DNA from 2 places in the Ureibacillus sp. FSL W8-0352 genome. Region 2 is predicted to be linked to the other one. Evidence: predicted binding sites of a transcription regulator. Region 2 holds the regulator's gene; the other holds the start of a gene.
What was found. The regulator CtsR, encoded in region 2, represses protease genes until heat stress. The targets are predictions, from matches to a motif close to ATGGTCAATAAAGGTCAAACA.
Positions count from the first base shown of each region.

Region 1: the regulator CtsR is predicted to act here: its motif matches at 15,069-15,089, upstream of NST98_RS16770 (ATP-dependent Clp protease ATP-binding subunit).

Region 1 is NZ_JBBOQT010000001.1:3,359,125-3,376,138, reverse strand. It holds gene NST98_RS16830 (globin domain-containing protein) at 1-70, shown strand, start outside; gene NST98_RS16825 (DsbA family protein) at 67-891, shown strand; gene NST98_RS16820 (ISL3 family transposase) at 1,110-2,384, shown strand; gene NST98_RS16815 (hypothetical protein) at 2,500-2,661, shown strand; gene pepF (oligoendopeptidase F) at 2,982-4,787, opposite strand; gene NST98_RS16805 (competence protein CoiA) at 4,833-5,969, opposite strand; gene mecA (adaptor protein MecA) at 6,109-6,753, opposite strand; gene spxA (transcriptional regulator SpxA) at 7,147-7,542, opposite strand; T-box leader at 7,981-8,193, shown strand; gene trpS (tryptophan--tRNA ligase) at 8,250-9,245, shown strand; gene fabF (beta-ketoacyl-ACP synthase II) at 9,512-10,750, opposite strand; gene NST98_RS16780 (beta-ketoacyl-ACP synthase III) at 10,818-11,756, opposite strand; gene NST98_RS16775 (DUF2929 family protein) at 11,947-12,147, shown strand; gene NST98_RS16770 (ATP-dependent Clp protease ATP-binding subunit) at 12,919-15,054, opposite strand; gene NST98_RS16765 (Crp/Fnr family transcriptional regulator) at 15,235-15,942, shown strand; gene NST98_RS16760 (hypothetical protein) at 16,039-16,182, opposite strand; gene NST98_RS16755 (IS4 family transposase) at 16,927-17,014, opposite strand, start outside.
Region 2 is NZ_JBBOQT010000001.1:2,620,867-2,637,880, forward strand. It holds gene NST98_RS13155 (branched-chain amino acid ABC transporter permease) at 1-469, shown strand, start outside; gene NST98_RS13160 (ABC transporter ATP-binding protein) at 466-1,242, shown strand; gene NST98_RS13165 (ABC transporter ATP-binding protein) at 1,242-1,949, shown strand; gene NST98_RS13170 (DUF6904 family protein) at 2,031-2,750, opposite strand; gene NST98_RS13175 (IS4 family transposase) at 2,939-4,054, shown strand; gene adh (aldehyde dehydrogenase) at 4,523-6,058, shown strand; gene NST98_RS13185 (DUF779 domain-containing protein) at 6,083-6,445, shown strand; gene NST98_RS13190 (DUF4003 family protein) at 6,545-7,513, shown strand; gene NST98_RS13195 (aldehyde dehydrogenase family protein) at 7,575-9,002, shown strand; gene NST98_RS13200 (acyl-CoA thioesterase) at 9,103-9,576, shown strand; gene NST98_RS13205 (hypothetical protein) at 10,097-10,240, shown strand; gene NST98_RS17340 (methyl-accepting chemotaxis protein) at 10,359-11,150, opposite strand; partial or broken gene NST98_RS17345 (protoglobin domain-containing protein) at 11,124-11,675, opposite strand; gene NST98_RS13215 (hypothetical protein) at 11,827-12,054, shown strand; gene NST98_RS13220 (DUF4870 domain-containing protein) at 12,300-12,605, shown strand; gene NST98_RS13225 (CtsR family transcriptional regulator) at 12,818-13,282, shown strand; gene NST98_RS13230 (UvrB/UvrC motif-containing protein) at 13,297-13,851, shown strand; gene NST98_RS13235 (protein arginine kinase) at 13,848-14,948, shown strand; gene NST98_RS13240 (ATP-dependent Clp protease ATP-binding subunit) at 14,938-17,014, shown strand, end outside.

The sequences.
Region 1 (17,014 bases), 740 kb from region 2:
CCAACGTCTTGTTTTAACAGCGCATCATATGATTAATACTCCGAGTGAGGATGAGGGGGGATTAGATTGAATAATATCCAGCTACTGTCAGAACCTGTCGCATCCACGAAGAGGACAAAACCAATTGAACTTTATATTTTTATTGACCCGCTTTGTCCAAATGCCTTTAAATTACAGTCAATGTTAAAAAAGCTACAATTGGAATACGAGCATTATTTCACTTGGCGATACGTACTGAGCACAGAATTACAAACTTTAAACTGTGTTACTAGACGTATCAAAGGGTGCTTAACAGGTACTGATGTGGATATTACTCATCCTGCCTTACCCTCACTTGCCATTAAAGCAGCAGAATTACAAGGTAAAAAAGCAGCAAATCGTTATATTCGAAAATTGCAGGAACATGCATTGTTGGAAACTAAAAATGTTCATTCCTATTCAGCTTTAGTAGAAATTGCGAAGGAAGCAACATTAGACCAAGAGGAATTTATTAAAGATTTCGGATCAAAAGAAGCGGTGCGTGCTTTTCAATGCGATTTATATATCACTCGCGAAATGGAAGTTGATGAAGTGCCGAGCATTGTATTCTTTAATGAATGCATTGAAGATGAAGGTCTAAAAGTAAGTGGAATGTATTCCTATGAAATATACGTTCAAATATTGCAGGAAATGTTGGATGAAGAAATCGTCAGTAAACCGTTACCAACATTCGAAGAGTTATTCCAACGTTTTCAATACTTAACAACCGATGAAGTGGCAAGCATCTATTCGATATCCATGAGCGATGCGGAAAGAGAATTGAAAAAACGGATGTTACAACAAAAAATCGAACGTGTTTCAAATGATGCTGTTACATTATGGCGTTTAAAATCCTCTTCTTTTTCACTCTAGTAATTGTGGATTAAATTTTTGATAATGATAGAATATCTAGATGCTTTTCTGAATGTAGACATGATATAGCATGTCTACGTTTTTTTTGTGGCTCTATAATATTTGGTGTTGGTGAGTATAAACCAGCACCAATTTTTTTGAACAAAAAAAATGAGACAGTGACAAAACTCTGGTAAAATGTAATCGCCAAAACACATTTTCCAAAGGAGTTGTGTCACATGTCTCACCATCATTCTATACGAAACCTACTCAATATAAAAGACAAAAATATCACATTTGATGAAAATTTTTGTTCTACCGAAACAATCAAAAAAGTAAAAGCGAAAGTCTTTCATGGGACGTTAACGTATCAACCAAAAGCTTGTTATGCTTGTGGACATGTCTTTGATGATCAAATCATTAAACACGGTTTTAAAACGTCTCTCATTAAAATGCCTAGCATTTCAGGTTTTCATACCTACTTAAAATTGCGTAAACAGCGTTATTTCTGTAAACATTGTCATTCCACGTTTACTTTAAAAACGAGCGTCGTGGCTAAAAACTGTTGTATTTCCAACAATACCAAAGTATCGATTGCTTTAAACGCCAAAGATAAAATATCCGAAAAAGATATTGCGATGAAACATCATGTTTCTCATGCCACTGTCAGTCGTGTCATTGACAGCTTTTATAGCTACTATCAACCAAATGTTCACTACCTTCCAAAGCATTTGTGTTTTGATGAGTTTAAATCAGTGAAATCCGCAGCTGGAGCGATGTCCTTTATTTTCTGCGACTCTGAAACGGGGGAGATTGTGGATATCGTGGAGGACCGGAGATTACATGTCCTCAAAGAGTATTTCTTACGGTATTCCAAGAAGGCGAGAGATGCGGTAAAAACGATTGTCATCGATATGTACAGCCCTTATATTTCCTTAATCCACGAAGTTTTCCCTAAAGCGGAAATCGTACTCGACAAATTCCATATCCTCCAACTATTTAGCAGAGCTTTAAACAAAACGCGCATCAACGTCATGAATCGGGATAAAAAGAATTACAATAAATTAAAAAAATACTGGAAGCTCCTTCTGAAAGATCAAACAAAACTTGATTATAAGAACTATAAATATCATCGTTGCTTTAAAAAGCATATGTGTGAGGTGGAGATTCTCCACTATCTCATTGATTTAGATTCTGAATTAAAAGCGTCCTATGAGTTATATCAATACGTGCAACATTGCATAAAAATCAAAGACTTTGAGCTCCTAAAGAAAACATTAGAGAATAAACAAAATATCGTTTCCAGCTATATGAAAACCGCCATCAAGACAATCAACAAATACATCAATTACGTCGAGAATACGCTAAAGTACGATTATAATAACGGCATTTTAGAGGGGATTAATAACAAAATCAAAGTGATTAAACGCATTTCTTTCGGTTATCGATCCTTCTATCACTTTAGAAACCGAATATTCATTACCCAAAACTTAGCGAAAATAAAAACAGCTTAGGGGAACCTCGAATTTCCCCTAAGCCATCCGATTACACATTACCAAATAATGTCACTAAAATTTATTCACCAACACCATTTGACAAAGAACCTTTTTTGTTTTTTTAACCAAAGCTATGTTATTAAAAGAGAAAGATTTATTACAGGTCTTTTGGTGCGAATGTATCATTGATGAGAATAAAGTAAAAGAGGCATTTGCTGCAGCAAATGCCTCCTTACACAAAGGGGATGGGAGAAATGTTCACGTTCAAACAAAGGGGTGTATGTTTGATATGTGATTTATTTCACGTTTTTAATTTATCATGGAATAATAATTTGTGCAATAAAGTTTAATGGAATTTCACAAATTCGACATAATGTAAACACTTTCATGAAACTTGCAAAAATTATTGAAAAATTAGGAACAATCAAGATAGTAAAAGCTATATATTTACTTCAAAAAACGTTCACATTCTCTAAATAAAATCGTCAAAAAAAATTATACATTAAAAACTTTTATTTCAAGAAAAAAAGCTTCAAAAGAGATTTTATTAACTCTTTTGAAGCTTTTTTACTTATTTTATTGTGTAGTTTACCGTATGAGTTATACAGTATTTCACTATTGCAATAACAGTGATTCTAATTCATTGAGTTTTTCTTCAAATACTTTGCAAGCTTGAGCGATTGGTTCTCTTGATTCCATATCTACACCAGCTTTTCGCAATACTTCAATTGGGAAATCAGAACATCCCGCTTTTAAGAAGTTGTTAATATAGCGATCTACTGCAGGACGTCCTTCTTCTAAAATTTGACGGCTTAAAGCAACTGCTGCACTTTGTCCTGTTGCATATTGATATACATAGTAATTGTAATAGAAGTGTGGTATTCTCGCCCATTCTAAGCCAATTTCTTCATCTACCGTCATTTCATCGCCAAAATATTGTTTATTTAAATCATAATAAATTTCTGTAAGATGTTCAGCAGTAAGCGCCTCACCATTTCGATCCATTTCATGAATCATATGTTCAAATTCAGCAAACATTGTTTGGCGATAAACCGTACTTCTGAAACTATCGAGCCAATGATTGAGTAAGTAAACTTTCACTTGTTTATCTTCCGTCGTTTTTAATAAATAATCGAATAAAAGCTCCTCGTTACATGTAGAAGCTACTTCCGCCACGAAAATGGAGTAATCCGCATAAGGATACGGTTGATTTTTCCGAGTATAGTAACTATGCATACTATGTCCAAATTCATGGGCTAACGTAAATAAATTATCAATATTATTTTGCCAGTTCATTAATACGTACGGATTCGTGCCGTATGTCCCTGAAGAATATGCTCCGCTTCGTTTTCCTTTATTCTCCATTACATCTACCCAGCGGCTATTTAATCCTTCTTGGACGATAGTTTGATATTCTTCCCCTAATGGAGCAAAGCTTTTCACCATAATATCTTTTGCTTTTTCATAAGGCATATCCATTTTCACTTTTTTCACAAGAGGTACGAATAAATCATACATGTGCAATTCATCCACATCGAGCACTTTTTTACGCAATGATACATAGCGGTGAAGTGCTGGTAAGTATTCGTGGATCGTTTCAATTAATTGATCATAGACCTTTCCAGGTATATGGTTACCTGCTAATGCGCGATGACGAGCAGAATCGTAGTTCCGGATTCTTGCATAAACATTATGTGATTTTACGTTGCCTGCTAATGTGGAAGCAAAAGTATTAATATACTTGCCGTACGTATCATACATCGCTTTAAAAGCATTTTTTCTTACTTCACGATCTTCACTTTCTAAAAATGTGATGTAGTTTCCATGAGTCAGTTGTACTTCTTCGCCATCTTCATTCTTGATAGTTGGAAACTCTAAATCTGCATTATTCAAAGCGCTGAAAGTAGTACCCGGAGAGCTTGTCACTTCTGAAAATTGTGCTAATATAGCTTCTTTATCGGCCGATAATACATGTGGACGCTGTAAATTTAATTCTTTAAACATTTGCTCATATAGACGCAACGGTTCGTATTCTTCTAAATATTGTTGTATTTGTTCTTCCGATAAAGTTAAAATTTCAGGAGTTAAGAAAGACCATGCCGCATTAATCTTTGCTCCTAGAGAACGTGCACGGCTTTCCATCCCTTGATATTTGCTTTTCGTCGTATCTTCATCGTGTTTCAAATGACTATATACGTATAATTTCCCGAAGCGCTCAGAAATTTTGTCGCTAAATTGCAATGTTTCATATAAACTTTTTGCGCTTTCTGTTGCTTTCCCTTTATACTTTTCTGCTTCTGAAATTAATTGCTCAATCTGTTTAAATTCTTCCTCCCATGCCTCGTCTGAAGGGAAAATTGTTGATAAATCCCAAGTCAATTCGACAGGCACTTCATCACGTGTTAATAATTTTTTTGCCATGTCAATGCCCCCGTAATGATAAATTTTTTTCACAATCCTATTTTCTCAATATTTTCCTCTTGTTGCAAGAAATTGCCTATATAGCAATTCCTCTAATTGTTCTTTTTTCACTGTGCTCATCATATCTTCCACAGACAAATCTTTGAGAAGTTCTACATATCGATTAACAACTTGAATAGCCTCACTCGTACATACCCGCTTTGACCATCGTAAAAAGTCAATTATTACTTTTTGATTGATTGCATGTACCTTAATTCCCAATAAATAAATAAAATACATTAGTTCAGTTTGCCATTCTATTGCACATACATGAAATGCTTCATTTCCGCAAATAGGAATTCCTAAAAATATTGGAAATTGATAAAGGTCTATTCGCAGCTCATAAACACTTCTCAAAAATAAATCATTTACACCTTTTCGGCTAAATAATACCCTTGATTTTAAAAATTGATTGATAAAATTACGGTATGCATTTAATACATTGGAAAATTCCTTTTCTGTAAAAGGCCTCGGTATATAAAATGGGAATTTTTGTTTTAATAGTGGGAGAGGACTAATTTTTGATAAATAACTAATTCCCTTTAAATGAATGAGGTTAGATATATACAAAAATTGCTTTGTATTTGGATTATATGTCATTAAATATTTTGCTTTCTTTTCGCTAGTAATAAATTGTTGGAGTTGATGAGGAAGGGTAATTTTTTGTAAGCCATTTCCTTTTATTTTTGGAACAGGAGTCAATGGAATCCAAATAGGTTGGATATTTTTTTGATTGTAACCGTTATTTCGCTCAAGAAATCGTTCATGCTTTATTGGACTACATTGGAATTCAATGGCATACTGATATCCATTTAAATTTATTAGCAGATCTGGCTTTTGCTTTAGTTCCGCTATATAAGGCTCTAGCAATACGGGGACTTGAAGATATCGAAAAAGTTGAAACAGCTGTTCTTTTCCTTGGAGATGTTGTATTGTTTCACCTTCAGAAAAATAAGACTCGCAATGACTTATTGAAATGTGAGCAAAGTGAGGCACTTTAACGGTTCCAATTTTCAATTGGAGTTTTTCACCGCATTGTGGGCAATAGAATTGTCTTTCTTCTCTAAGGCGTTTTAATGTTGTATGAGGAATTGTGGAATCAATCACAAATCGTTCTTGATTTTCTGTAATTGCTACAAGCACAAAACCCCCCCTTTTCACACCATTTTATGGTAGAATTTTAGGATTGACAAGAGCATACAAAAAGATATATTTTTCAAGGGGGAGATTAACTGAAATTCAAAATATTAACATAAAAAAAAGTGCCTACACCTAGGCACATTTAATTAAAGTAATGAACAATTGTTTCCAAGCAATCTTCTTCCATGATCGCTGTACCGTACTCTTTTAAACGATATATTGTCATTTTTGAACTTGTTAAATATTCATTTAAAATCGAGCGTATATTTTGACGAGTTGCACTATCATTCACACCAGCAAAATTGATGGCAATATAGTAATAATTTTCATATTTATATAAAGAAGTGTGCAAGCCGTACTCCACTAATCGATTTGCTACTGGAATAATTTCGTCGATATCCTTGAATTTATATAATGACATGTTCGCAATTCCTTCATGATTTAACACATCATCATCTTCGAAGGGATTGAACGGGTCTTTATGGTTAACTGTAGCTTCATGATGTTCATCAAAATTAGAGAACAGAGAGCTTGGATCTGAATCATTTACATTGGCACGTGTGACGATTACTTCTAAACCTTGTTCTGAAGCATTCACGTGTATCCAAATTGGGCCATCTAAATCGAAATATTCTTCTGTGTTAATTTCACCAATCATATCCCAAAATAACTCTTCGCCTTTTGCTCTGTTATACCATATTTCTTCACGGCTATAACCGCGATCCTCAATATCACGATATGTGATAAAGAGCTTTATTGTATTTTCATTTACGCGTTCGATGTCCATGAGACTTCAACTCCCTTCACAGTCATTGGTTGAAAAACCGAAAGCGTGTACTTAGTATGTTTGAATCGGAGTAAAATACACCCCAATTCTTTAGTGCCTTTCCCCTTTACTTCCTTTGGTATACAGAACAAAACGCTTAATGAATATTTATGTTTCATTCTATGATTCTATTGTATGATGAACTAATAGAAAATGAAAAGGAAAAACACCCTTCAAATAAAATTATTTGAATTATTCAAAATTGTAGATGACAATATCAATTAAATCAAGTATTAAGTGAAAAAAGGATGAATTTTCTTTATGAAGGAATTCATAATAAAAATGCAATAAAAAAAGCGTAAACAAGTCAAACAAACGTTGACTGAATTTACACTTTTTCACTACATTATATGATTAATTGACCATTTTTTGGGCTTCCATTAATTGATAAGCACGTACTTTTCGAGGTAAAAATCGACGGATTTCATCTTCATTGTAACCAACTTGCAGACGCTTCTCATCTAAAATAATTGGTCTTCGGAGTAATCCTGGATGCTCTTGGATTAATTCATATAATTTTTGTAAAGGTAAACTTTCCACATCAACGTTTAACTTTTGGAATACTTTAGAGCGTGTAGAAATAATTTCGTCAGTTCCATCCTCTGTCATTCGTAATATTTCTTTAATTTCACTAATTGTTAGCGGTTCTGAAAAAATATTTCGTTCTCTATATGGAATATCATGTTGCTCTAGCCAAGCTTTCGCTTTTCTACATGATGTACAACTAGGTGATGTAAATAATGTTACAATCATTGTTACACTTCCCTTCTATATATAAATCAAAGGCATCTATGCTTTATTATTAATTTAGAATTAATATCATTTTAAATTCTGTATCAATTATACAACATTCTTTTCCTTTTGAATATAGGATAATTGAAAAATTCACATATTCATATAATAAATTTAAAAAAAACATTCGTGAATCTTAGCTTTTTTCACAATTAACATAAAATTTCCTACTAAAGTTGTATTTTCTTCCCTCCTTTATCTTCCAATTTATTTTCTCAATTAGATCGATAACGGCAATCAAGAGTTTCTATATTTAGTGATAAAATTTCCTTACATTTTCCTACTACAATACTACCCAAATCTTTTTCATCTCATTCCAAAATGAAAAATTTTTCACGTTTGATTTTTCCTTTGAATTACTTTATAATTCACTCATAATTTACCGAATATATACATTGAACAACGATGACGAAGAGTAGTACATTTGATTTCTGCGTTTAGAGAGTCTGTGGTAGGTGCAAACAGATCGCAGAGCAAATGGAATGGACTTTCGAGTTGGCTTTACGAAAGTGAGTAGTAAAGCTCGTACGCTTCACGTTACGAAGAATCGAGAGCGGCCTTTTAAGGCAAACTGGGTGGTACCGCGGATATACATCATTCGTCCCAATACAATTTGTATTGGTCGTTTGATGTTTTTTTATGGATAAAAATAGGAGGTAGTGTTAATGAAGACTATTTTTTCAGGAGTACAACCAACTGGAGTTATTACATTGGGGAACTATATCGGAGCGTTTATGCAATTCCCTGCACTTCAAGATGAAGGAAATGCAATTTACTGTATAGTAGACCAACATGCCATTACCGTTCCACAAGATCCAAAAGAATTGCGACAAAACATTCGCATCCTTGCTGCTACATATCTTGCAACGGGCATTGATCCGAAAAAAGCAACGTTATTTATTCAATCGGAAGTACCTGCTCATACAAAAGCTGGCTGGATGTTACAATGTATTTCATCCATTGGTGAGCTCGAAAGAATGACTCAATTTAAAGATAAATCAGCAAAAGAAGGAAAAGAATTCGTTTCTGTTGGTCTATTAACTTATCCACCGTTAATGGCTGCTGATATCCTATTATATAATACGGATATCGTTCCTGTTGGAGAAGACCAAAAACAACATATTGAATTGACTCGTGATTTGGCAGAACGATTCAATAAACGATATGGTGAGGTATTTAAAATTCCAGAAATTCAATTACCAAAAGCAGGAGCTCGCATTAAGTCATTGCAAGACCCTACGAAAAAAATGAGCAAGTCCGACCCAAATACAAAAGCGACAATTCGCTTATTAGATACACCTAAAGAAATCATGAAAAAAATTAAATCAGCCGTTACAGATTCAGATGGTGTTGTCGCTTTCGACGAAGAAAAGAAACCAGGTATCTCCAACTTACTTACAATTGAAGCAGCAGTAACAAATAAATCCATTGATGAGGTTGTAAAAAAATATGAAGGCCTTGGATACGGTGCCTTTAAGGAAGGGGTTGCTACTTGCTTAATTGAACATTTAACGCCAATTCAAGAACGATTCAACGAACTTATCGATTCAGAAGAATTAGATAACATCTTAGATGAAGGTGCAGAAAAAGCCAATGCCATTGCAAACGAAACCGTTAAGAAAATGGAAATCGCGATGGGAATAGGTCGAATATTACGATAAATAATATTACTAATGATATGATCATTAAATACAATTCAGGAGAACCTAAAATATAAAAAAAGACTGCGCGCCAAGAATAACCAAGCGTCCGATAGTTTAAGTATAAAAGAAGATTGCTTACCGAAATAACGCAAATGCCATAGCTGAATAAAAACAACATAAATCGAAATATCAAGCCACCATCCTTTACTACTCTTATTATTCATCAAATTAAGTAAAAATGCGTTTAGCTTTAAGCTAAACGCATTTTACTTATCGACAATTTTTTATTCTTCTATTTTTTTGAATACAAGGCTTGCATTATGTCCACCAAATCCTAAGGAATTGCTCATAGCATATTGAATATCTGCTTTACGAGCTTCATTTGGTACATAATCAAGGTCACACTCAGGATCTGGATTATGCAAGTTAATTGTAGGTGGTAAAATTCCTTCTTTTAATGCTAATGCTGTAAAGATTGCTTCAATACCACCCGCTGCACCAAGCAAGTGACCTGTCATGGATTTTGTTGAACTCATAGCTAATTTATATGCATGGTCTCCAAAGACAGTTTTGACAGCCATTGTTTCATATAAGTCATTGTATGGTGTACTTGTTCCATGAGCATTGATATATCCTATTTCTGTAGGATCAATACCCGCATCTTCAATAGCTTGCTGGATAGCGCGGGCAGCACCTTCACCATTTGGCGCTGGAGCTGTAATATGATAAGCATCACCAGTTGCACCGTATCCAACGATTTCCGCATAAATTTTTGCACCGCGAGCTTTTGCATGTTCATACTCTTCTAATACAAGAATACCTGCACCTTCACCCATAACAAATCCATCGCGTTCTTTATCGAATGGACGGGATGCCGTAGCTGGATCTGTGTTTAGCGAAAGCGCAGTGCTTGAACAGAATCCAGCAACAGCCATTTTTACGATTGGAGCTTCCGTTCCTCCCGTAATCATGACATCTGCATCGCCGCGCTGAATCACTTTAAAAGCATCGCCAATAGAGTTTGTTCCAGAAGCACATGCAGTTACAGTACAAGCATTTGGACCTTTTGCTCCTAAATAAATCGAAACTTGCCCACTTGCCATATCTGGAATCATCATTGGAACGAAAAATGGACTTACTCGGCGGGCACCACGTTTTTGGAACACTTCAAATTGTTGTTCATACGTTTCCATCCCACCGATTCCAGAACCAATCCAAACACCAACGCGGTTAGCATTTTCTTCATTAATTACTAAATCTGCATCTTTTACTGCCATCAATGCAGAAGCAAGCGCGTAATGAGTGAAACGGTCCATCTTTCTTGCTTCTTTTCGATCAATATATTGTTCAATATCAAAATCTTTTACTTCAGCAGCAACTTTAGCTGGGAATAATTCTGCATCGACTCTTGTTAACGGCCCAATGCCGGATTTCCCTTCTTTAATTGCTGACCAGGTTTCATCTACTGTATTACCTAGTGGTGTAACAGCACCTATACCGGTAATCACTACTCTCCTTTTCATGTATCTCTAGTACCCCCTTAGGATTTACTATACTTATAAATTACTATAACTGGAATATGAAAATCTATTATTTTCCCCATTTTATTACGGCGCCGCCCCAAGTGAGTCCTCCACCAAATCCAACTAAAACGACTATATCATCATCTTTAATTTTTCCTTCATCAAGTTCATCTTTTAAAGCAAGACCGATTGAAGAAGATGATGTGTTACCGTATTTATGGATGCGTTTTGATAGTTTATCTTCATCTAGCTCTAATCTTTCTCTTGCTGCTTCCATAATGCGAATGTTTGCTTGATGCGGAACTAAGAAGTCAACATCTTCTTTTGATAATCCAGCCTTTTCAATAACGGATAATGCTGTTGCCCCCATTTGACGCACAGCAAATTTAAATACTTCACGTCCGTTCATATAGATGAAATCTTCGTCGTTCATATTCAAATATTTTCCGCCAGTTCCATCTGCACCTAATTCAAATGCTAAAATTCCTCTGCCCTCTGATACTTTACCAACAACTGCAGCGCTTGCTCCATCACCAAATAGTACAGCAGTATTCCGATCTTTCCAATCCGTAATTTTTGATAATTTTTCTGCACCAACAACTAAAACGTAATCATAACTGTTGCTTTCCACATACAATTTCGCTGTTGCAAGGGCATAAATAAAACCAGAGCAGGCAGCTGAAATGTCCATTGCAGCTGCATTGCTAGCTCCTAATCGTTCTTGCAATTGACAAGCAACACTTGGAAAAGCACGGTCCGGAGTAACGGTTGCTACTAAAATCAATCCAATTTGTTCAGGTGAAATCCCACAGTTTTCAAGAGCTTCTTTTGCCGCTTCATATGCCATATCTGAGGAATCTTCATCTTCACGAGCAATTCTTCTTTCTTGAATTCCTGTACGCGTACGAATCCATTCATCATTTGTATCTAAAATTTTCTCTAAATCAAAATTCGTTACAATCTTTTCAGGAACATATTTTCCTAATCCTAGTATTCCTGCATTCATGGTATTTAACCCCCAATTTAATACTTGCGATTAGTAGTTGGTCTTAATTATAGACCATAATAATGAAATTCACAACAGAAAAATTTGTTTGTACGAAAAGTTTATTGTTCATTTTTGTCGTACTATGTTATGATTATTAAGATGAGCAAAGTATATACTAGTAATTAAAGTTCGATAGAGGTGAAACGAAATGCAATATATTATGTCATTCATTTGGGGAATTTTGTTAATTTCTATGTTAAGCTACGTAGTTGGTTCTATTTTAGGAATTACAGTTTTTGACTTTGTTACAACTTTAGTAGTTGCTGTTATTTTCACAGTTCTCGTTTGGGTTGTAGCTGCGATCATTCCTAGCGAATCTCCAAAAGAACTTAAAGCAGATCAACAATAATCTATTCAACAGCTTTGACAAGCACAAAAAAATTAACGAATGGGACTCCTAACTTTCCCATTCGTTTTTTATTTTTCTAACTATTAATTTATGCAATTATCGGTATAGGTATTCGCTTGAACATAATAGCCAAGGAATAGATAAACAGGTGGATACTTCCAAGATTTGAGAATATTAGTCAATATCGAACTCATAATAGTCAACCTGAAGTGGATATTAGACATTCTATGGAACTTATTAGTCAAACAATCAAAATGAGAGGCTGCGATTTACTTTATTAGTCAAAATCGAACTGATAATAGTCAACTTGGGGAAGATATTAGTCATTCTTTGGAACTTATTAGCCAAGCAAACAAAATGGGGGGACAGAGATTTACTTTATTAGTCAAAATTGAACTGATATTAGTCAACCTAAGGAAGATATTAGTCAATCTGTGGAATTTATTAGCCAAGCAAACAAAATGGGAGAACTGTGATTTGCTTTATTAGTCAAAATCGAACTGATATTAGTCAACCTCAGGAAGATATTAGTCAAACTTAAGAACTTATTAGCCAAGCAAATAAAATGAGGGAACTATGATTTGCTTTATTAACCAACTCGAACTGATATTAGTCAACCTGAGGAAGATATTAGTCAAACTTAAGAACTTATTAGCCAAACAATCAAAATGAGAAGCTTAGATTTGCTTTATTAATCAAAATCCATTTTATTTTCGCCTATTTTAAAAAAACGGCTGAGCAAAAAGAGCTCTAGCCGTTTTCACACGTACTTTATTCACCTTTTGCTACTACTAATTGACCTTCTAGTAATGAAACCCTCATCATCTCGCCTGGAAAAATTTCTCCCTTTAACAACTCTCTTGCCACAGCCGTTTCAACATGTCGTTGCACAAATCGTTTTAATGGTCTTGCACCAAATTGTGGGTCAATACCGTTTTCTACAACCCAATTTACCACTTCATCATCCACGATTAGCGTAATTTCATTTTCAGCTACTCGTTGTTGCAATTGTTTAATGTATTTCCAGGCGATTGTAGTAAAGTGTTCATCCGTCAATGCATGGAATAAAATAATATCGTCTATCCGGTTTAACAATTCTGGCTTGAAATGTTTTCGAAGTTCTCTCATTACAACATTTTCAACCTCTTCGTCAACATGAGAGCCTGCTTCCAATAAATACTGAGAACCTATATTGGATGTCATAATGATAACCGTATTCGTAAAGTTTACAAGACGCCCTTGGCTATCCGTAATCCGACCATCATCTAAAATTTGAAGCAAAATATTCGCCACATCTGGATGGGCTTTTTCAATTTCATCTAATAAAATAACAGAATATGGATTGCGACGTACCGCTTCTGTCAATTGTCCGCCCTCTTCATAGCCAACATACCCTGGAGGTGCACCAACTAATCGTGATACACTATGTTTTTCCATATATTCGCTCATATCAATGCGAATAAAATGATCTTCTGAATCAAATAATTGTGCGGCCAATGCTTTTGCAAGCTCCGTTTTCCCTACTCCAGTTGGACCAAGGAAAATGAAGGAACCGATTGGACGGTAAGGATCTTTAATGCCAGCACGTGCACGCCATACAGCTTCTGTTACGAGTTTCACCGCTTCATCTTGACCAACGACTCTTTCATGGAGAGTATCTTTTAAACGCAATAATTTTTCCCGTTCACCTTCCACTAATTTTGTAACTGGAATTCCAGTCCATCGAGAAACAATTGTTGCAATTTCTTCTGCTGTAACTTCTTCTCTTAAAATCCGATTTTCTGAAGCATTGGCTAAAGTTTTTTCTAATTGTTTGATTTCTTTTTCCACAGCAGGAATTTTTCCGTATTGGAGTTCCGCCAATTTATTCAAATCTTGCCTGCTCTGTGCATCTTCAAACTGACGGCGGTACTCATCCAATAATGCCCTTTTTGTTTGCAGTTGCTCCAAACCTTCTTTTTCGAATTGCCATTTCTTTTTTAATTCTTTTTGTCCATCTTTTAGTTGTTGTAATTCTATTCTAAGGGCTTCTAAACGTTTTTTACTCGCCTCGTCCTTTTCTTTCATTAACGCCTGCTCTTCTATTTCCAGTTGCATCACGCGGCGAGTCACATCATCCAATTCTTGGGGCATGGAATCGATTTCTGTACGAATCATTGCGCAAGCTTCATCAATTAAATCAATGGCTTTGTCCGGTAAAAAGCGATCTGTAATATAGCGATTTGAAAGTTGAGAAGCAGCTATTATCGCACGGTCATGAATTCTTACTCCGTGATGCAATTCAAAACGTTCTTTTAAGCCCCTCAATATCGAAATCGTATCTTCAACAGATGGTTCTCTCACCATCACTTGTTGGAATCTTCGTTCTAAAGCTGGATCTTTTTCAATATATTTACGATATTCATCTAACGTAGTCGCCCCGATACAATGAAGCTCACCACGAGCAAGCATTGGCTTTAAAATATTCCCAGCATCCATTGAACCTTCTGCTCTACCTGCACCAACAATCGTATGAATCTCATCAATAAATAAAATAATGCGTCCATCTGATTCTCGAATTTCTTTTAATACGCTTTTTAAACGTTCCTCGAATTGACCACGGAAACTAGCTCCAGCAATCAATGAACTCATATCCAATTCCCAAAGAATGCAATCTTTCAATCCTTCTGGCACATCTTTACGAACAATTCGTTGAGCCAGCCCTTCAACGATTGCGGTTTTCCCAACGCCAGGTTCTCCAATTAACACTGGATTATTTTTCGTTTTTCTGGATAAAATACGAATCACATTTCGAATTTCCTCGTCGCGACCAATAACAGGATCAATTTTCCCTTTTTTTACTTCTTCATTTAAATTGCGACCAAATTTTTCTAATGCACTACGATTATCTTCCTGTTGTAATTGCATCCAATCACCTCTTACGTTTGACCTTCTTTGACTAACTTGATTATAAGATTACGATTATGGAAATGCAAAAAATATCTCCAAAATTATTCAAAAAAACAGCAGATTAATGTGGTATTATATATATAGGTTTAAATGTGTGTCGTTGAATGGAACCGACAAATTAACATCATTATTAAGGATGTGATGAATAGCATGGTCTTAGTCGATATGGTTCCTATGAATTTTAATTCGCTATTTGCAGAACATGGTCTGTTATTGAAAATAGATAAAGGAAATCAAATCTTCCAGGAAGGTGAAAATGCAGAAGAACTTTATCTTATTAAAAAAGGCGCTGTACAATTAAGCAAAGAAACAGAAAGCGGTAAAGAATTGACGCTAAGAATTTGCGGTCCTAACTCCATGATCGGTGAATGTTCTGTTTTTGGTCCTCCTATCAATCATACAATGACTGCTAAAGCAATGATGAATACTGAACTTTTGTCCATGAAAAAAGATTCATTAGAAATGCTTTTAACTGAGCAACCGACATTAATGATTGAATATATTAAATGGCTACAAAATGAACATCTGAAAACCCAAAGTATTTTACGGGATTTAGTGATGCACGGTAAAAAAGGGGCTCTTTACTCAACCCTCATTCGACTTGCCAATACTTACGGCAAATTGAATGAAAACAACGATCTTTACATTGATTTCAATTTAACGAATTCGGATCTTGCCAATCTTTGCTCCACAAGTCGAGAAATGGTGAATCGTATGCTGAATGATCTAAAAAAACAAGGAGTTATTTCATTTGATAAAAGCATCATTACCATTCACAATTTAGAGTATTTGAAGAAAGAAATATGTTGCGAAAACTGTCCGCTATCCGTTTGCCGCATTGATTGAACATGGAGGCTGGGACAAAAGAATCGAGTAGGAGGGAGCAATTAACTCCCGTCCTCTCACACCACCGTACGTACGGTTCCGTATACGGCGGTTCAATTAAGATGATTGACGCAAGTCTTTATAACTTCCGTGAATAGCTGTTCTCTTTATGCCAGTGGTCACTCCACCCTCCAAGAGGTCTCCCACGGGATTCACCGCTTCCTTCCTCAAGTGAGGTACTACGTTTTCTGTGTTCATCATGACTCACTGAATGCCAAGGGCTATTCTCTCTTAATTGTTCGGTCCTTCTTAGTAGTTCTAAACCAACTAATACTATGACCTCTGCTGACTTCTGACGGTTCAGCTACTTATCACTAAGTAGGTTATGAAGCGTACTTCACATATCCGCCAGACCTCCCCGGGTAAGAATGTAATCTTTCCTTCCATCTATCTGCTTCATTTACTCTGTACCACCTTTGGCAGAAAGGACTTTGTTTTGTTTAGCAAACTCATCCAATGATACCTAGCCTTATATGAAGTTCGTGTTCCTCAGACCGGAAGTTTGCCGCTCGCTTCCTTCAGATTCCGCGTCACCACGGACACCCTTGCGTTAAGCTAACTGTTACTTCTGCCTTCACAGTTCGGGACTTACACCCTATAGATTACACCCATGCCAGGCGCACTAAAAAAACACCATTTTCTCACGGGAGAAAATGGTGTTTTTTTGATAATTGAAGAAAATTTGATTTCCGTTCCGGGGACGCTTTCCGCGGGCCCGGCTCGAGCCCAATGTCAGAAACTTATACAACCAATAATTTACAGTTAGTAGGCAACCATCTGGTTGTCTACTTTTAAAAATACTATTCAACCTACAAAGTGTTGATAATTTTCTAAAATCGGCTAAAAAAGGCAATAGGATGCCCGGGGCTTAAATTTTTATTTTTTTAAGCCCCTAATTTATTTACATTTAATAAACAAATAGGTTATATTTATCCTATGTATTGTTTATAGACACCTTTTTTGGTTTAGGGGATACTTTGTTGAGGACAGACCATTCCTTCGTGGGTAGCTTCTCCCAAACCGAATAGGTGTC
Region 2 (17,014 bases):
CGGTGCGGTTATTACAATCATGGTTATTTCTAATTTTATAAACTCTCGTCATGGACGCGGTTGTTTAGCTATTCGTGAAGATGAAATAGCAGCCGACGCGATGGGAATCAATACAACTTATTATAAAGTTGTTGCCTTTGTAATCGGTTCCCTTTTTGCAGGGGTAGCAGGTGCTTTATATGCACATAATTTCTATATTATTCAACCAACAGCATTCAACTTCTTAAAATCTTTTGAAATTCTGATTTATATCGTATTAGGCGGTTTAGGAAGCCTTTCAGGTTCTGTCATGGCAGCTATTTTCTTAACGGCAATTTCACAATACTTGCAAGCGTTCCCAGAAACGCGAATGATCATTTACTCTGTCGTATTGATTATCGTGATGTTATATCGTCCAACAGGATTGATGGGAACAAAAGAGTTAAAAGACTTATTTAAAGTAAAAAATAGAGGGGGGTCTGAAGCATGAGTAATCCTCTTCTGAAATTAGAAAATATTGGTATACAATTTGGTGGATTGAAAGCGGTACAAAATGTCAACATGTATTTAAATAAAGGAGAACTTGTTGGACTAATTGGACCGAATGGAGCAGGGAAAACCACAACCTTCAACATGTTAACGGGTGTATATGTACCAACAGAAGGTGAAATTACCTTTAATGGTCAAAGTATTAAGGGATTAAAACCATACCAAGTATCGCATAAAGGAATCAGCCGTACATTCCAAAATATTCGATTATTTAAGGATTTAACGGTATTAGATAACGTAAAAATCGCAAACCATCAACTTGCGAAACATTCAATCCTTTCTTCCATCTTGCGTTTGCCAACTCATTTTAAAGGCGAGGCAACTATGGAGAAAGAGTCTATTGAGTTTTTAAAAATCTTTGAGCTAGACGTTTATAAAGATGAATTAGCGAAAAACTTGCCTTATGGAATGCAACGACGTCTAGAAATCGCTCGAGCGTTAGCTGCTGGACCAAAGCTTCTATTATTAGACGAGCCTGCAGCGGGAATGAATCCACAAGAAACACAAGAATTGATGGATTTAATTGCATTAATTCGAAAAGAATTTGATTTAACAATTCTATTAATCGAGCATGACATGAGTCTAGTAATGGGAATCTGTGAAAGAATCTACGTTTTAGACCATGGTCAATTAATTGCTGAAGGAACATCGGAAGAAATACGTAACAATCCAAAGGTAATTGAAGCTTACCTTGGTGAGGAGGTCGTACACTAATGCTACAAGTAAATAATATTGATGTGTTTTACGGGAATATTCATGCATTAAAAAATATCTCCTTGGAAGTTAATGAAGGTGAGATTGTTACGTTAATCGGTGCAAACGGCGCAGGAAAAACTACTTTGTTGAAAACGTTATCTGGATTACTGAAACCAAAGCAAGGTACGATTACGTACAAAATGCAACAAATTGGTGGCAAACCAGCTCAAGCGATTGTGAAAAGTGGTATTTCTCATGTGCCGGAAGGACGCAGGGTTTTTGCGAATATGTCAGTAGAAGAAAACTTGGAGTTGGGTGCTTTTCTTAGGAAAGATCGCGATGGAATCAAAAAAGATTTAGACCATGTATTTGAACTATTTCCAAGATTAAAGGAACGAAGAAAACAATTGTCCGGTACTTTATCCGGTGGGGAACAACAGATGTTGGCAATGGGAAGAGCGATTATGGCAAGACCAAATTTACTATTGTTGGATGAGCCTTCAATGGGACTTGCCCCACTAATTGTTCAACAAATATTTGAAATTATTCAAACAATCAACAAAGAAGGAACAACTATTTTACTTGTTGAACAAAACGCTCATATGGCTTTATCGATAGCAGACCGAGCTTATGTTATCGAAACTGGAAAAATTGTATTGTCAGGAACAGCGAAGGAACTTCAAGAAAGTGAAGAAGTAAAGGCGGCATATTTGGGAGGAGTATAATAAAAAAGACTGTCCGAAAAGAGAAGAGAAACTTTTCGGTACAGTCTTTTTTTATCATTATGACTGAATAGCAATCTAATATTACCATTCAATATATTCAGGATATTTCATTTGAAGAGGTAATTCATGAATTTCATGTTTTGTGATATTGGCAGTGGCTAATATTTGATCCTTTAAAGCCAAGTATTCATCATCTTCCACCATTAATCGAATAGCAAAGGCACCTAAATGCTTTTTTCTTTCTTCAAATGTTAGCTTAAGATATTCTAAGTTTAAAATATCTACATATTGAGTTGCATAACGGAAGTATTTAGGCGATTTTGATAACATTAAGTGTATAAATACATTGTAATGTTCTTCAGGCAAATGTTCTTTTAAACATTCCGTAACAAGAGATTGGAATTTTCGAATGGATGTAGTATGTGGGTTCCATGGATTATTGTCTATAAATTCATTGTATAAATCGATGAAGTCGTTTAAAGCGAGTGCTGTAAAAATTAATTCAGGCCATAAAATTTCAACGGAGAAATATACATTTTTTTCAGGAGCAAGCGTGTCTTTTTTCTTTTCAATTCCTTTATGGATGCCGTTCGCTACAAACTCGATATTACATTCTCCTTGAGTTGCTTTCCGCAATTTAAGACAAACCCCTAATATACGTTGTCTCGCACCTCGGTAATCATAATATCTATTTTCATCTCCAATAACTTCGTAGATATTCTTAATTAACTCATCTAAATCCCAATAGTCACCACTAATTCGTCCCCCTGTTAAACGTTCAGTGCTTTGAATGGATAACATTTTTATCCCACCTTTTCTAGTCCGCAAAATCTATTACATATATTGTACCACTAGCATTGCACTAATTAAATCTGATGATTCAAAATACTAAGAATGTTCAATTTTTTATTGATTTCGAAACAAAAAAATCCTTTACAATGGAAGTACAGGTGGTTCCTGTCCAAATCCAATCGTAAAGGATAAACGTTATGGACAAGAATACACTAATTTCATCATTTGGTAAATGGGTTTCACCCATAAATATTCAAAAACTTAGCGAACAAGTCAAAGAATTGAAACAGGACTATTACACAAAAAAGCTGACAACAGAAGCCTATATTAAACTTTTATTGGTAGCCCAGCTGCTCGAATTTAAGAGCTTAGAGGAAATGAGTGATGCACTTGTAGACGAAGATCTTCAAAAAGCACTCGGATTTGAATCGATAAGTGCCTCTCAGCTATCCCGAAAAAACAATCAGATCAACCCACTAATTCTTGCAAATTTGTTCTTGGATCTTGTTTGGAAAATTCAACGGTACCATTATAAAACCGGAAAGAATATGCCACTGAAAATCATTGATTCAAGTACACTCCCGTTGAATTTGACCAATTATAAATGGGCAAAATTCCGTAAAACAAAAGCTGGTGTAAAGCTACACTTACGGCTCGTTTTCATGGATAAAGACACCGTCTATCCTGAAAAAGCAGTGATTACGACAGCAAAAGAACATGACCGAAATCAACTCGAAGTCCTAGTGGATGATAAAGAAGCCATGTATGTGTTTGACCGCGGTTATGTGGACTATGAACGTTTTGATCGGATGACAGATGATGGCTATTTCTTCGTTTCAAGACTGAAGAAAAACGCAGTCATTCGTGAAGTCTATACATTTTCACTTCCTGATGATTGTCACGTTCTATCCGATAAAATGGTCTACATTGGTACCACACAAAATCGTACTGAAAATGTCTTTCGTCTACTAGAAGTTATGGACACAAAAGGGAACTTACTTCGTTTCATCACCAACCGATTTGATTTAAAACCAGAAGAGATAAGTGATATTTACCGATCTCGCTGGGCTATTGAACTCTTTTTCAAATGGCTCAAGCAACACGTAGAAATTAAGCACTTTTATGGAATGAGTGAAACAGCTATTCAAAATCAAATTTTCTTAGCCCTTATCACGTATTGCTTACATGTTCTCATTCAATTGGAGATGAAAAGTAAGAAATCTCTACTTCGAATTACTCGTTGGTTAAAGAGAGCTCTGTGGAAACCAGCTTATGTTTGGTTGCGAAAATTTGATGGGCGAGCCAGTCCATAATCTCCCTTTTGTCGTTGTCGCTCTGGTTTAACTGTATATATTTACCAAATGGGCAGTGCCACCTTTCTTTAGGTTTTGTCTTTTTGGCACAAATTCACAAAAATTAATTAACAGAAAATTCTAACTATATTTATGCAATGCTAATGATATTGTACAATCTTTTAAATAGAAAAAACTATATATATCTTTGATTCTACTAGTTAATCGTTATTTATATAAAATACGGAAAATTGTAAAAATTTAAAATGGAAAGTTTATTTTTTTTCATTTTGGGGTATATAGTTAGCAAAGCTCACTCTAAAAAGGTCGTTTCATAGAGAAGTGTGACGAAGGAAAAAATAAAATATTTTTCAATATTAGAAATAATCTACTAATCTTTCGAATATATATTATTAGATACCTTTAGGAGTGAGTATGTTGTCATCAAGAAGTAAAGGTATAAAAATCAAAAATAGGGGGAGTAGGAAAATGTCTGTATTAACTGCTGCATATGCATTTCCAAATACTGAAGGAGCGATTGTAAACTTCAAGGAACGCTACGATAACTATATCGGAGGACAATGGACACCACCAGTTAATGGCGAGTATTTCGATAATGTATCGCCAGTAACAGGAAAAGTTTACACAAAGGTTGCTCGTTCCACAGCGGAAGATATTGAACTTGCCATCGATGCAGCTTACAATGCGAAGGATTCATGGGGCAAGACTTCCGTTGCAGAAAGAGCAAGAATCTTAAACAAAATCGCAGATCGCATGGAAGAAAATTTAGAATTGTTAGCAGTTACTGAAAGCTGGGAAAATGGTAAACCGGTTCGTGAAACTTTAAATGCGGACATACCTTTAGCTATCGATCATTTCCGCTATTTTGCAGGAGTGATTCGTGCGCAAGAAGGCGGTATTAGCCAAATTGATGACAATACTATAGCTTATCATTTCCAAGAACCAATTGGTGTTGTCGGGCAAATTATTCCGTGGAACTTCCCAATCTTGATGGCAGCATGGAAACTCGCACCAGCCCTTGCAGCAGGAAACTGTGTGGTTTTAAAACCTGCAGAACAAACACCAACTTCTATACTAGTATTAATGGAACTTATTGAAGACTTATTACCACCTGGTGTTGTGAATATTGTAAACGGTTTTGGTTTAGAAGCTGGAAAACCGTTAGCTTCCAATCCACGTATTGGAAAAGTTGCCTTTACTGGTGAAACAACAACAGGTAGACTTATCATGCAATATGCTTCACAAAATATTATTCCGGTTACATTGGAGCTTGGTGGGAAATCGCCAAATATCTTCTTTGAAGATGTAATGGAAGCAGACGATGAATTTTTAGATAAAGCAATTGAAGGATTTGTATTATTTGCTCTTAACCAAGGAGAAGTGTGTACATGCCCTTCAAGAGCATTAATTCAAGAATCCATTTACGATAAATTTATGGAACGCGCACTTGAGCGAGTAAAAGCCATCAAACAAGGTAACCCATTAGATCCAACTACAATGATAGGAGCTCAAGCTTCAACAGAACAAATGGAAAAAATTTTATCCTATATTGATATTGGTAAACAAGAAGGAGCAGAGTTGCTTATCGGTGGAGAACGCAACAATTTAGGTGGAGAATTATCAGAAGGTTTCTACATTAAGCCTACTGTATTTAAAGGTCATAACAAAATGCGCATTTTCCAAGAAGAAATCTTCGGTCCAGTAGTTGCTGTTACAACATTCAAAACGCAAGAAGAAGCATTGGAAATTGCAAATGACACGATGTATGGATTAGGTGCGGGAGTATGGACTCGCGATATTAATACAGCTTATCGAATGGGAAGAGGAATTCAATCTGGACGCGTATGGACAAACTGCTATCACCAATACCCAGCTCATGCAGCATTTGGTGGCTATAAAATGAGTGGAATCGGTCGAGAAAATCATAAAATGATGCTTGAACACTATCAGCAAACGAAAAACTTGTTAGTAAGTTATAGTCCAAATAAACTTGGTTTCTTCTGATTCTAAAATTTAGGAGGGATGGCGTTGGTAAAACGCGTTGTAGCAACAGACGCAGCCCTTGCCCTCATTGAACAATTAAAGAAAAAACATGGCCCAATTATGTTCCATCAATCAGGCGGTTGCTGTGATGGTTCTTCCCCTATGTGCTATCCTGAAGGAGATTTAATCATTGGTGATTCGGATATATTACTAGGGGAAATTGGTGAAGCAAAGTTTTATATTCATAAAACTCAATTTGAATATTGGAAACATACTCAATTAATCATCGATGTCGTTGACGGTCGCGGAGGTATGTTTAGTTTAGAAGGCGTTGAAGGTAAACGTTTCTTAACAAGGTCGAGAGCATTTACTTCTGAGGAGCTAGCAGAATTAAATAAGGTTGGTTAACATAAAATAATATATGGGGGAGCTTCAAGTATTGGAGTTCCCTCTTTATTTTGAAACATATCCTCCTTTCATTCGTAATAAGACTAGGAGTGATATGAAATGGATACAAATTTCCACATCAACTTTCAGAACAACTATAATCGAGTCGTAAATTTTTTTGGCAATGCCTATAATCAAAACTTTTTTATGTCTCTTGCAAGCAAATACACCCTTGAAAACAGAGAATTTAGCGGCGTCGCTTTGCAAAAAGTGGTAGATAGGATGGTGGAAAACTCTAACAAAGCAATACAAAGGAATTCTCCCGTCACCTATCATATTGCCGTTCAATTTTTAGGGCAGAATATAGATGGTTGCATGGAAAACCTATCGCAAAGGGATATGGCGTTAAAAGAAGCCGGATTTACTAAATCTCCTTTTCGACTGGCGGGCGCCATGATGCTGGAAGAAGACATTCTTCTTCACGCCAAACGAGCAAAAACTTTATATGATGAAATGCACAGAAAACAATACTTTTTAACTTCCAAAGAAGATATTCCCTATGTGGTTCTTTTGTCGAAAGGGATGGAACAACCGCATACGCAGGTGGATACGATTTTGCAATATTACCAAAGCCTAAGAAAGCAAGGATTTATGTTGGGCAACTCCCTTCAATGCCTTGCACAAATCTTAACGATGTATAGTTCCGAATATAACGAAATGTTGCTTCAGTATGTTGCCGAGCTGAAAAAGGGATTGAATCAGAAAGGAATCAAAATAAAACCGATTCATTATCCCTATATCGGGATTTTGGCGTTGAATGCAACAGATAATGAAAAAATTGATGAAATTGCGGAATTACATAAATCGTTAATGGAATTGAAAATTTTCCGTATGGCAAAGGAATTGGCGTTGATTGTTTCCATCCAGAAAATCATCAGTGAGCTGGTTGAAGTTCAAAATATGGTCAATATGAAAGATCATGCATTTCTCGAAAATTTGATTCATGTATTGTGTATAACACTGGATGTTTTGGATTTTGCATTAATACCGGGAAGTGCAGGCGATTTCTTCAATGTCTTCAGTTCTTAATGCACTCCAAAAAATGTTGGGAGTGATAAAATGGAAATAAATCATAATGGAGGTGTCCTACATGAAAGAAACAAAACTATGGATTAACGGTCAATGGGAGGAAGCAAAAGAAACGTATGAATTGACCGCTCCCTACACTGGTGAAGTGATTGCGAAAGTGGCAAAGGCTTCTGTTCAAGATGTGGAATGTGCAATTGAAGGCGCACATGAAGCGTTTCAAACGTTTAAGAAAACCACAGCCTATGAAAGAGCGGAAATTTTATATAAAGTTGTGGACATCATGCAGAAAAGAAAGCAGGAATTTGCAGAGATTCTTGCAAATGAAGCTGGAAAGCCGATTACTGCTGGACTGTCTGAATTGGATCGCACCATTTCTACATATCAATTTTCAGCTGAACTTGCAAAACACACTTTTGGCGAAACGGTGCCAATGGACGCAGCTCCCGGAGGAAAAAATCGTATAGGTTATACGAAACGAGTTCCCATTGGCGTTGTATCAGCCATCACCCCATTTAACTTCCCATTTAATTTAGTTGCGCATAAATTAGGACCCGCTTTTGCAGTTGGAAATACGGTTGTTCTAAAGCCAGCAACTCAAACACCTCTAAGTGCTTTAGTAATGGCGGAGATTTTTAAGGAAGCAGGACTTCCTGATGGTGCACTACAAATCGTGACGGGTTCGGGTGGAGAACTTAGCGATGTTCTTGTAACTCATCCTCTGGTGAAGAAAGTGACGTTTACAGGCAGCGGCGCAGTCGGAATGAAAATCAAAGAAAAGGTCGGATTGAGAAAAGTTACATTGGAATTAGGTTCCAATGCAGCTGTCATCATTGAACCAAGTACGCCATTTGAGAAAATCATCTCTCGCACGGTAAGCGGTGCTTTCGGCTTTTCTGGACAAGTATGTATTTCCCTGCAGAGAATTTTTGTTCATGAATCCATTTACGACCAATTTACAGAGGCATTCGTGAAAGAAACGAAAAAATTAAAATTAGGTAATCCATTTGACCCTTCAACAGATTTAAGCGCTATGATTCATCCGAAAGAAGTTGAGCGCATGAAAGAGTGGATTGAAGAAGCGAAATCTCAAGGAGCTAAAGTTGCGACAGGAGCTGAATTTACGGAACGTACGATGACACCAACTGTGATGGTGAACGTAAAACCAGATATGAAAATTATGTGTTTAGAAACATTTGCCCCAATTGTTTCGATTGTACCTTATAAAACATTAGATGAAGCCATAAAATATGTAAATGATTCCGATTTAGGTTTAAATGCTGGCATTTACACAAATGTTTTAACGGATGCTTTAAAAGCGGCGGATGAATTGGAAGCGGGTACTGTTGTAATTAACGATATCCCGACATTCCGTGTAGACAACATGCCGTATGGTGGTGTGAAAAATAGTGGATATGGACGTGAAGGAATAAAATACGCTATTCAAGAAATGACGGAATTAAAGTTTATTACGATTAAAACAGAATTTTAAAAGAAAAGTTGCAATACTCAACTGTATGAAATTAATATTATGTTTGCATAATAATTGCAAACTTCTCGGTAAAGCACACCATGTATTAGGAGGACAACAAATGAGTATTGCATACCCGATGAGCAGATCACGCTCAACTCAAACACGACTTGTATTACCCCCAGATACGAACCAGTATGGATCCATTTTTGGTGGGAAGATACTAGCATATATTGATGAAATCGCGGCAATTGCTTGTATGAAGCATACGAAAAAAGAAGTGGTAACCGCTTCTTTTGATTCAGTAGATTTCGTGTCCCCTGCATATGTTGGAGATATGTTGGAGTTAGAAGCAATTGTCACATCCACTGGAAGAACATCAATGGAAGTGTATGTGCGTGTTATGTCTCGCAACGTTAAAACAGGTGAAGAAAAATTGACAACCGAATCATTTGTTACGATGGTAGCAATTGATAAGGATGGAAAACCGACACCGATTCCAGCAATCTACCCTGAGACTGAGGAAGAGGAGAAGTTATATAAAGCGGGGGTAGAAAGACAAAGATTAAGAAAAGAAAAAAGAAAAAAGAATTAAAGTAAAAGAGGTCGTCATTCAAAAGTAAATTAGGTTGGGACAAAAACCGCCTCAAATAAAAAAACCGTAGACACTTTTAATGTCTGCGGTTTTTATACGTGCGCCCGGCATGTACATGAACTATAGGGTGTAAGTCCCGAACCCCGAAGACAGAAGTAGAGGTTAGCCAAGAGCAAGGGTGTCCGTGGTGACGCGGAATCTGAAGGAAGCTGGAGGCAAAACACCGGTCCGAGGAACACGAACCTCATATAAGGCTAGGTATGATTGAGTGAGTTTGCGTAACAAAACAAAGCTCTTTCTGTCGAAGGTCATATCGAGTAAATGAGGCGGATAGATGGTGTGAAAGTGCATGTACTTACCCGGGGAGGTCTGGCGGATAGGTGAAGTTCGCTTCATAACCTACTTAGTGATAAGTAGCTGAACCGTCAGAAGTCAGCAGAGGTCATAGTATTAGTTGGTTTAGAACTACTAAGAAGGACCGAACAATTAAGAGAGAATAGCCCTTGGCATTCAGTGAGTCATGATGAACACAGAAAACGTAGTACCTCACTTGAGGAAGGAAGCGGTGAATCCCGTGGGAGACCTCTTGGAGGGTGGAGTGACCACTGGCATAAGAAGACAAGCTATTCACGGAAGTTATGAAAACTTGCGTCAATTATCTTAATTGAACCGCCGTATACGGAACCGTACGTACGGTGGTGTGAGAGGACGGGAGCTAATCACTCCCTCCTACTCGATATCAAAAAGGACAATTTACTACTAAATTTAGTATTTTTTATCTCTCATTTGGAAAAATCATTTACCACTTTGAGTAACGTGTCAGATGATTTTGAAATTAGAGTTGAACTTTCTACTAAATTAGCAATATTGCTTGAAATATTTTCGATATCTTTTGACGTGGAAGCATACTGATTGCGTATCCCAGAAACTTTTTGGGCAATTTGTTCAAATGATTCTGCTAAGTGCTCTTGAGTTTGTACACTTAATTGTACTTGTTCATCTACATTGTTGACACTAGACGCCATATCCGTAATGTTTTCTTCCATTTCTTGTATTAATCCAGAGACATTTTGTACTGCTTTCTTCGTTTCTTCAGCCAGTTTTCGAACTTCTTCTGCAACGACAGCAAATCCTTTTCCGTGTTCACCCGCACGAGCCGCTTCAATTGATGCATTTAAAGCAAGTAAGTTTGTTTGATCCGCTATGTTCGTCACTAAGTTTACAATTTCAGAAATGCTTTTAGAAGAAGAACGTAGGTTTGTCATGGACTCTTCTAATAAATTTACACTGTTTAAAATCGTGTTCATTAAGTTTGTCTGTTTTGCTAATTGTGCTTTCCCTTGGTTAGATTTTTCCTCTGTATCAGCAACGAAATCTAAACCTTGTGATGTGGCTGATGCGATATTTTGTGATTGTTCAGAAATCATTTGAATCGATGCTGTCGTTTCTTGATTCATGGCATTTAAATCTTCAGCAATGTTTTGGATGGAGATTAATAATGATTGTTTTACTTGATCATTTTCCATACGTAATCGTTCTTGCTCAATTTCGTAAGCTTCAATCACAAGTTGCATTTCTAAATTGATAATTTTAGAAAATGCATTGATGGCAAGAATTGCTTCTTCTTTAGAAATATCAAGCTTATTAATAAACTGAGTAAATGCTGTTGTTAAAGATTGGAAAGAAGCGATATACCATTTAGATGATAATCCAATTTTGATATGAGCAAGGGCAATTCTAGTTCGGTTCTCTAAATAATGATTATCAATTTGTCCTTCAAAAATATCTTGTAAATGCTTTGTTAAAGTAATTTTCAATCGATCAATTGTTGAGTATTGATTAATTAATTCTACTAAATGTTTATTCATTGAAATGTTTTCATAAAAAATATCAACCATCTTTGGAATATAGTTCTCAATAAGTGGTTTTAATTGTTTAAGGATGGCTAATTCTTTTTTTGTTAACTGAACCATTTCAATTTGTTTGGCTACAATAGGGTTCGCAGAAACGTTTATTCCTACTTCGTGAATATATTTTTCTTCATCAAAAAATTGATTATAATTTGATTTGTTTTCCTTGTTATAAAGTACAAACCTCATATGTATGCTCCATTCTAATTTAATTTTTTTATTGTTTGACCCATTACAGTTTAATTCCTGAATTTGTATTTTTATTATAAACAATGTAAAATACGATTAGTTTATTAGTTCGTATTGTTTTTTATTAAATTAGTAAAGGAAGTTTGTTAAGATGAATCAGCGAAGGCTTGCTTATATTATTGTGTCCATGGTGACAGTAGCAGTTATTTCCACATTAATGTTAAACAATATGTTTGATGAGGTACCGAAAAATCATAAAATTTTAATTATCATTAGTGCCACCTTGTTTTCAGGTCTTTTTGCCCGCGGGTTATTCCCTGCTGATCATCCTGATGAAATCGATTCTAAACATACAGATAATAAAAAGAATGGTAATTAAGCCCTCCTAATTTGAGAGGGCTTTTTTCATTTCTGTTTTTCTGTTTACAGAATACCATATTATTTAATAGTATCTAAAGATTTTTTTGACTATAAAATGAAAATTGTGGAAAAGATATGAAAAAGAAACGGACAAAAGAATAAAATCAATGATAAATCACGCAAGGTTTTTGAAACTATTAATCAAATCATTCGTACATGTATCTAACAAGAATTTCAAAAACCTTAAAGGGGGTTAACTAATATATGGAAGAAAAATGGGCTAAAGTGATTATTCACGCAAGTGCTTTTTTTGCACCAGTTCTAGTACCAATTTTATTTTTCTTAATAAGCAGTGAAGAAAGTGTTAAACGAATATCGATTCAAGCATTGCTCTTCCAGTTTGTTATGTGGGTATTAATCGGTATTTCTGTCGTACTAAGTTTTCTTTTAATCGGTATTCCATTCTTAATTATCTTTGGAATTATGACATTTGTTGTACCAATTATCGGTATTTTCAATGCGCTGCGAGAAACACCTTGGAATTACCCAATTGTTGGCCGTTGGGTATAAAATAATTTCTCGTAAATGTAAAACTCCCGAGTATTCTTCATCTTAGATGAATATATTGATATAAAATCGGCAAAGCGTACTTTCATACGTATTGTCGATTTTTTTACAATAAAAATGGTCAAGGGTTTATCGTTGCAAATATGAAAAAAAGGAAATATAATAAAGTCAAAGATAGTCAAAGTCAAAAAGAGCGAGGTGAAGTTGTAATCATAATGAAAAATATTTCAGATTTAATTGAAGGGTATTTAAAACAAGTTATCGAATTAGGTGGTAAAGGGCATATTGAAATTAAACGCAGCGAATTAGCTGATATGTTCCAATGCGTCCCCTCACAAATTAATTACGTTATTAATACCCGATTCACCGTGGAACGAGGCTACCTTGTTGAAAGCAAACGTGGTGGCGGTGGATATATAAGAATTTTTCGTGTGAAACCAAGTTCAAAAATTGAGCTGATTGAAAATATCATTAAACAAATTGAAAAAGGTGCCACGCAAAACATGGCTGAAGATATTATATATAGGCTGCTGGACGAAGGCGTTATAACCTACAGAGAGGCAACGTTAATGCTCGCTGCCATCGACCGGAATACGTTAAAGTTACAACTCCCAGCTCGTGATGAATTGAGGGCAGCTATTTTAACATCGATGTTACTAACTTTAAAATACGAAAAATAAAGAGGTGGTGGGTCATGATTTGTGAACACTGTAAACAACGGAAAGCAACCGTTACAGTTACACAAATAATAAATGGCCATAAAAGTGAGAAGCATTATTGTGAAGTATGTGCAGCACAATTTCATCCATTCAACCTAGACTTTCATAAAGAAGAACAAATCCCAATCCATCAATTGTTATCTAATTGGTTTGGGATGCCTGTTTGGAAAAATGAAACACAAGAAAGAGCTGTTCAACCATCCATCCAGACAAATGCATGTCCGGCTTGCGGATTTACTTTTCGTAAATTTTTAAATGAAGGTAAATTGGGTTGCCCACAATGCTATGAAACCTTTGGCGAAAAACTTCCGCAAGTACTTGCAAAAATACAAGCGGGAACCAAACATACTGGAAAAAGACCTGGACAAAAAGTGGATAACAACCGAATTATTAAAAAACAAATTGAACATGCACGTGAACAGCTGCAATTAGCTATACAAGATGAACGTTTTGAAGATGCGGCGAAATTCAGAGATGAAATTAAAGCATTGGAACGCAAGCTTGAGATGGGAGGTGTTGATACACCATGAACCTTGAATATTTCTTAAAAGCGGAAGCACCGAGTTGGATGGGTGTTGACGGTGATGAAAATGACATTGTCATTTCCACCCGGATTCGATTAGCGAGAAACTTGGATGGTTTCCGTTTCCCATTAATATTTACTGATGAAGAAGCGAAAACGGTTGATCAAATGGTTACGCAAGCTTTTTCCCAATTGAATAACGGAAATCACCATTTCTCTCATTTCACAATTCAAGAAATGCCCGTATTACAACGTCAAGTATTAGTTGAAAAACATCTCATTAGCCCGATGCTTGCCAATAGAGAAAAATTCGCTTCAGTTATCATTTCAAAAGATGAAGCCATTAGTGTGATGGTAAATGAAGAAGACCACTTAAGAATCCAATGTTTATCCCCTGGACTTCAACTAATAGAAACTTATGAAATGGCTAATAAATTAGATTGTCAGCTTGAAAAACTTTTACCGATTGCCTTCAATAACCAATTCGGCTATTTAACGAGTTGCCCTACAAATGTAGGAACTGGTTTACGAGCATCTGTGATGATGCATTTACCAGGACTTTCGATGATGAAGCAAATGAAAGTATTAACACAAATGCTAGCTCGTTTTGGCATGGTCGTGAGAGGTATTTACGGTGAGGGCAGTGAAAATCTAGGGAACATGTATCAAATTTCAAATCAAGTAACCCTCGGTAAAGCAGAAGATGAAATAATTGATGATTTACAAACTGTCGTGATGCAAATCATTGAACAAGAACGAAACGCAAGACAAACTCTATTAAAACAATCCCAAGTTGCTTTGGAGGACCGTATTCACCGTGCCTTTGGTACTTTGAAACATGCGCGGATTATGACAAGTGAAGAAGCAGCAACATGTTTATCTAATGTTCGCTTAGGCATAGATTTAGGCATAATTAAAAATGTTTCAAAACATGTATTAAATGAATGCACAATACTGATTCAACCAGGATTCGTACAACAATACGCAGGCACAACTTTGGAACCAGGAGAGCGAGATGTATTCAGAGCAAAATTAATACGAGAAAAATTAAACGATGGAAATTCGAAATTAAAGGAAAAAGGAGAGGAAAAACATGATGTTTAATCGTTTTACTCAACGAGCTCAAAAAGTGTTACAGTTGGCGCAAGAAGAAGCCATTCGTTGGAAGCATGAATCCATCGGAACTGAACATATCTTGCTCGGGCTAATTCGCGAAGGTGGAGGCATTGCTGCAAAAGCTTTAGAAGCGATTGATGTAAGCCCAGAGATGATTGAACGAGGTATCGAGGAACTAGTTGGAAAAGGTACGAAGGATGTTGGACCAATCGTTCACTATACACCAAGAGCTAAGAAAGTTATTGAACTATCCGTAGATGAATCTCGAAAACTGGGTCATGCTTACATCGGAACAGAACACATTTTACTTGCATTAATTCGTGAAGGTGAGGGTGTTGCAGCTCGAGTGCTTGCGAACGCTGGGGTAAGCTTAAATAAAGCGCGTCAACAAGTTTTATTGCTTCTCGGTAACAACGATGTTTCTCAAAATTCCAATCCAACTCAAACAGTAAGCACTCCAACACTTGATAGCCTGGCTCGAGATTTAACTGCAATTGCCCGTGAAGGTTCCCTTGACCCTGTAATTGGACGTAGCAAAGAAATTACACGAGTTATCGAAGTGTTATCTCGCCGCACGAAAAATAACCCGGTATTAATTGGTGAACCTGGTGTAGGTAAAACAGCGATTGCTGAGGGACTTGCTCAACAAATCGTTAATAATGAAGTACCGGAAACATTGCGCGATAAGCGTGTAATGACGCTTGATATGGGTACTGTTGTAGCAGGTACAAAATATCGTGGTGAATTTGAAGATCGTCTGAAAAAAGTAATGGATGAAATTCGCCAAGCGGGTAACGTCATTTTATTCATTGATGAACTTCATACATTGATTGGTGCTGGTGGTGCAGAAGGTGCGATTGACGCTTCGAACATTTTAAAACCGGCATTAGCTCGCGGTGAATTGCAATGTATCGGTGCAACTACGCTAGATGAATATCGTAAATACATTGAAAAAGATGCAGCTTTAGAACGTAGATTCCAACCGATTCAAGTCGATGAACCAACTGTGGAAGAAACAATTCAAATTATTCAAGGTCTTCGCGATCGTTACGAGGCGCATCACCGAGTAAAGATTACCGACGAAGCAATTGAAGCTGCGGCAAAATTATCTGACCGTTACATTTCAGACCGCTTCCTGCCAGATAAAGCCATTGACTTGATTGATGAAGCCGGATCTAAAGTGCGTTTGCGCTCATTTACAGTGCCACCAAATTTAAAAGCGCTTGAAGAAAAATTAGAACATGTGCGCAATGAGAAAAATGCAGCAGTTTCAAGTCAAGAATTTGAAAAAGCAGCAGCACTACGCGACACAGAGCAAAAAATTAAAGAAGAACTAGAACAAACGAAAAAATTATGGAAAGAAAAGCAAGGTAAAGAAGAATCAAAAGTAACAGTAGAAGATATCGCAGAAGTGGTATCCATGTGGACTGGAATACCAGTGAATAAACTGGCTCAAGAAGAGTCTGAAAAACTGTTGAACTTAGAAGAAGAATTGCATAAGCGCGTTGTCGGACAACATGAAGCGGTTGAGGCGATTTCTAGAGCTATCCGCCGTGCTCGCGCAGGATTGAAGGATCCGAAACGCCCGATTGGTTCATTTATCTTCTTAGGACCAACTGGGGTTGGTAAAACGGAACTTGCTAGAGCTTTAGCAGAAGTAATGTTTGGCGATGAAGATGCAATGATTCGTATCGATATGTCCGAATATATGGAGAAACACTCTACTTCTCGCCTAGTGGGTTCACCTCCTGGATATGTAGGATTTGAAGAAGGTGGGCAATTAACGGAAAAAGTCCGCCGCAAACCATATTCAGTGGTACTTTTAGATGAAATTGAAAAAGCGCACCCAGACGTATTCAATATCTTATTACAAGTGCTTGATGACGGTCGTTTAACAGATTCAAAAGGCCGCACAGTGGATTTCCGCAATACGGTTGTCATTATGACATCCAATATTGGTGCAGAAGCATTAAAGTATCAAAAGAATGTAGGATTCGGTGTGGGTGGAAGAGATAATAAATATAAAGACATGAAGAGCACGATGCTTGAAGAAT